DNA from 2 places in the Rahnella sp. BIGb0603 genome. Region 1 is predicted to be linked to the other one. Evidence: predicted binding sites of a transcription regulator. Region 1 holds the regulator's gene; the other holds the start of a gene.
The links. Region 1 encodes sigma-54, which starts transcription at its own class of promoters, with help from an activator protein. Its sites were predicted from a motif close to GTTGGCACANNTTTCGCTNT; they were not measured.
Positions count from the first base shown of each region.

Region 1 (2,403 bases):
GGGTAAAACCACCACCTTCTACATGGTCGTCGGGATTGTGCAACGTGATGCGGGCCGTATCATCGTTGACGATGAAGACATCAGCCTTTTGCCATTGCATACCCGCGCCCGTCGCGGCATTGGCTATCTTCCGCAGGAAGCCTCCATCTTCCGTCGTCTCAGCGTGTTTGATAACCTGATGGCCGTACTGCAGATCCGCGATGATCTGAACAAAGAACAGCGTAACGATCGCGCTAATGAACTGATGGAAGAGTTCCATATTTCTCATTTGCGCGATAACCTCGGTCAGTCCTTGTCCGGTGGTGAACGTCGCCGTGTTGAGATTGCCCGCGCACTGGCAGCGAATCCCAAGTTTATCCTGCTGGACGAACCTTTCGCCGGCGTTGACCCGATTTCCGTCATCGACATCAAAAAAATCATTGAGCATTTGCGTGACAGCGGCCTCGGCGTACTGATCACTGACCACAACGTTCGCGAAACTCTCGACGTTTGTGAGCGTGCCTATATCGTCAGTCAGGGGAAATTGATCGCCCACGGCACGCCAGCCGACATTCTTGCTGATGAACAGGTTAAACGCGTTTATCTTGGTGAAGAATTCCGTCTGTGATCTGTGCCGCCGGAACCGTGCCCGTTTCGACGTAAAGTCTGACGGGAGGTCTCTGACAGAAGTTACTCAGTTTGTAATCAACGGAAATAAAACCAAGATATGAAGCAAGGTTTGCAACTCAGACTCAGCCAACAACTGGCAATGACTCCTCAGTTACAACAGGCCATCCGCCTGTTGCAACTGTCCACGCTTGAGCTCCAACAGGAGATCCAACTCGCGCTGGAGAGCAACCCTCTGCTGGAACAAACCGACCTTCATGATGAAATCGATTCGGTAGAAGCCACCGACAACGAAGCGTTAGATACCCGCGAAGCGCTCGAGCAGAAAGACATGCCCGAAGAGTTGCCGCTGGACGCCACCTGGGACGAGATTTATACCGCGGGCACGCCTTCCGGCACCGGCAACGATTACAGTGACGACGAGCTGCCAATTTATCAGGGTGAAACCACGCAGACGCTTCAGGATTACCTGATGTGGCAGGTGGAGCTGACGCCGTTTTCCGACACCGATGCCGCGATTGCCACGTCCATTGTCGACGCGGTAGACGATACCGGTTATCTGACCGTTTCCCTTGACGACATCCTCGAAAGTATCGGTGACGACAACGTCAGCATGGACGAAGTGGAAGCCGTTTTAAAACGTGTGCAGCGTTTTGATCCGGTTGGTGTGGCGGCGCGTGACCTGCGTGATTGCCTGCTGATCCAGCTTTCACAATACGCAACAGATACGCCTTTCATCACCGAAGCGCGCCTGATTATCAGCGAACATCTGGATTTGCTGGCGAACCATGATTTCCGCGCACTTATGCGTTCAACCCGGCTAAAAGAAGATACACTGAAAGGAGCGATGCTTCTGATTCAGTCTCTTGATCCGCGTCCGGGACAATCGATCAACACCGGTGAATCCGAGTACGTGATCCCCGATGTGCTGGTGCGAAAAGTGTCAGGTGTCTGGACGGTAGAACTGAATTCCGACAGCATTCCGCGTCTTAAGATTAACCAGCAGTACGCCGCGATGGGCAATTCCGCGCGCAGCGACAGCGACGGGCAATTTATCCGCAGCAACCTGCAGGAAGCCAAGTGGTTAATCAAAAGCCTGGAAAGCCGTAATGACACGCTGTTGAAAGTCACGCGCTGTATCGTTGAGCAGCAGCAGGCGTTCTTTGAACTGGGTGAAGAATTTATGAAGCCTATGGTGCTGGCCGATATCGCCAGCGCCGTAGAAATGCACGAATCGACGATTTCACGCGTGACGACGCAGAAGTTTCTGCACAGCCCGCGTGGAATTTTCGAACTGAAGTATTTCTTTTCCAGCCATGTCAGTACAGACAGCGGCGGCGAGGCATCGTCAACCGCGATCCGGGCGCTGGTGAAGAAATTAATCGCAGCGGAGAATCCTGTAAAACCGCTCAGTGACAGTAAGTTAGCCACCCTCCTTTCCGATCAGGGAATTATGGTGGCACGACGAACCGTCGCCAAATACCGAGAGTCTTTGTCCATCCCGCCCTCAAACCAACGTAAACAGTTAGTTTGACCTCAACAGAGAAGGAAGACATTATGCAGCTCAACATTACCGGACATCACATTGAGATCACGGATCCCCTGAGAGAATTCATCACGTCGAAGCTGGCCAAGCTTGAACAGTATTTCGACCGGATAAATCAGGTGTATGTGGTGTTGAGCGTTGAAAAGGTGCAGAAAGTAGCGGAAGCCACTTTGCATGTGAACGGAGGCGAGTTGCATGCCACCTCGGAGCATCAGGATATGTACGCGGCAATTGACGGCCTGGTTGATAAA
Region 1 covers NZ_JANUEX010000007.1:150,807-153,209, reverse strand. The annotation lists gene lptB (LPS export ABC transporter ATP-binding protein) at 1-607, shown strand, start outside; gene rpoN (RNA polymerase factor sigma-54) at 707-2,140, shown strand; gene hpf (ribosome hibernation promoting factor) at 2,164-2,403, shown strand, end outside.

Region 2 (2,403 bases), on a different contig from region 1:
CATCAGCCGCCAGGAAGCCGCCCGCCCACACCATATGAGCCATCGGGATGTAAGAGAAGGTCAGCCAGATCACAGTGAAAATCAGCACCGCAGAGAAACGAACACGTTCAGCGATACCGCCCACAATCAGCGCTACAGTGATGCAGGCGAAAGAGCATTGGAACGCAACGTGAATCATCTGGGAGAAGGTGCCCGTGACTGAATCCAGGCCGATGCCTTTCATCATCACATTGCTGAAGCCGCCGAAGAAGGCGTTACCTTCACTGAATGCGAGGCTGTAGCCATAAAGGATCCACAGAACACAAACCAGCGCGAAGGTCACGATAACCTGAGTCAGCATGGACAGAACGTTCTTAGAACGCAGTAAGCCGCCGTAGAACAATGCCACGCCAGGTACAGTCATAAACAGTACCAAGGCAGTACAGATCATCATAAATGCGTTGTCAGCACCGTTTGCGGCTGCCGGTGCTGCTGCCATGGCAAGCGAAGGCAGCAATGCAACCGCGCCAAGCCCCATCATGGATAAAAGTTTTTTCATTATTAACCCACCCCTGTTTCTCAAAACTGTTTTTTCTAACCTGATTTATATCAAAGCGATTTATATCAGAGATAAAGGCCTGAAATTACAGTGCTGCTTCGTCAGTTTCACCCGTACGGATACGGATGACGCGTTGCAATTCTGCAACGAAAATTTTGCCATCACCGATCTTGCCGGTGTAGGCCGCTTTGCTAATCACGTCGATCACTTCATCCAGCTGATCGTCAGCGATAGCAATGTCGATTTTTACTTTTGGCAGGAAGTTCACGCTGTATTCCGCACCGCGATACAACTCAGCGTGACCTTTCTGACGGCCGAAACCTTTAACTTCCGTTACGGTCAGCCCCTGAATTCCAACAGCAGACAGTGCTTCACGCACGTCTTCCAGCTTAAAAGGTTTGATCACCACAGTAACCAGCTTCATATTGCCACTCCTCGAATTAAGGGCTTGCCGCGAGAAACCTCGCGCCCGATACGGAATGGTTAAAGCAAAGGGTGTGCCAGAGTTGAAATCACGCAAATATTCATGCGATTCCCGCGTAATACGGCATTTTCAGATTATTCGTGACCCGGCGCACAGTTGTGAGGCCGTATTCAGCCTGACCCCATGCGCACCATTTAAGTGCCTGTCGCTGCCTTTTAGTGCAGAGAAAGTCAGAGGAACGTTTTGGCTGCATGAATCAGGTGCGTGAGACGCGAAAAGGAGGGATTAAAAGAACAGGAAGAAATGAACTGGCGCAGCAATCAGGCTGCGCCAGCTAAAAGATTATACGTTTTCTGTTGCTGAAATAATCGTACCGGTGGACGCCAGCTCCTGCCCTGCGAGCTGCAACTGATACATCTGATAATAACGGCCTTTTTCTGCCAGAAGCTGAAAATGGTTACCTTGTTCAACCGCCTGACCCCGATGCAATACCAAAATATTATCGGCATCGACAATCGTTGAAAGACGGTGGGCGATCACCACCAGCGTGGTTTGCTGACGGATAGCCCGCAACGCACGCTGAATTGCCTGCTCGGTTCCGGAATCAATATTGGCCGTTGCCTCGTCAAGGATCAGAATCTCAGGCGCCTGCACCAAAACGCGCGCCATCGCCAGCAACTGTTTCTGGCCCACGGAAAGATTATTCCCCTGTTCACCCAGACGCGTATTGAGCCCTTCCGGCATTTCACGCACCAGCGGCGAAAGCTGCACGATGTCCAGCGCGTGCCAGACCTGAGCTTCATCAATATCCCGCCCCAGTGTCACATTGGCGAACACCGATTCCGCCAGCACCACCGGATCCTGCTGAACCATTGCGATACCTTTACGCAGGCTGGTATGCGACAGGTCAGCAAGATTGCGTCCGTCCACGCGGATTTCACCTTTATTGAGCGGGTAATATCCCATCAGCAGATTCGCCAGCGTACTTTTGCCACTACCCGTATGCCCGACCAGCGCTACAAACCCGCGCGACGGAACGTGCAGGGAGATATTTTCCAGTACCCATTTGTCGGGCTGATAAGCGAAGCTGACGTCCCTGACTTCAATTTCTCCGCTGGTGAGTAATTTGTCGTCCGGACCGTATTGTTGCTGGGTTCTGTCCATCAAATCGAAAATACGTTCACCGGCAACAACCGCCTGCTGCAAAATAGATTGCTGCGAAGTCAGTTCGATCAGCGGTTCGTTGAGGCGCCCGAGATAGTTAATGAAGGCATACAACACGCCCACACCAATTGAGCCTTCGGCACTGAATCCGAAAAGCAGCAACAAACCGCACAGAATCAGCGATGAAAACAGGCTGAGCAATGGACGCAGCAGAAAACCTTCCAGCCTCAGCGTTTGCATACGCGCCATGTAGTGCGACTGGCTGGCGCGCGTGAGG
Region 2 covers NZ_JANUEX010000001.1:969,362-971,764, forward strand. The annotation lists gene amtB (ammonium transporter AmtB) at 1-538, opposite strand, end outside; gene glnK (P-II family nitrogen regulator) at 624-962, opposite strand; gene M2403_RS04650 (SmdB family multidrug efflux ABC transporter permease/ATP-binding protein) at 1,305-2,403, opposite strand, start outside.
Region 2: a site for sigma-54 is predicted at 1,024-1,043, ahead of glnK (P-II family nitrogen regulator). Genes of this name have one in related genera too.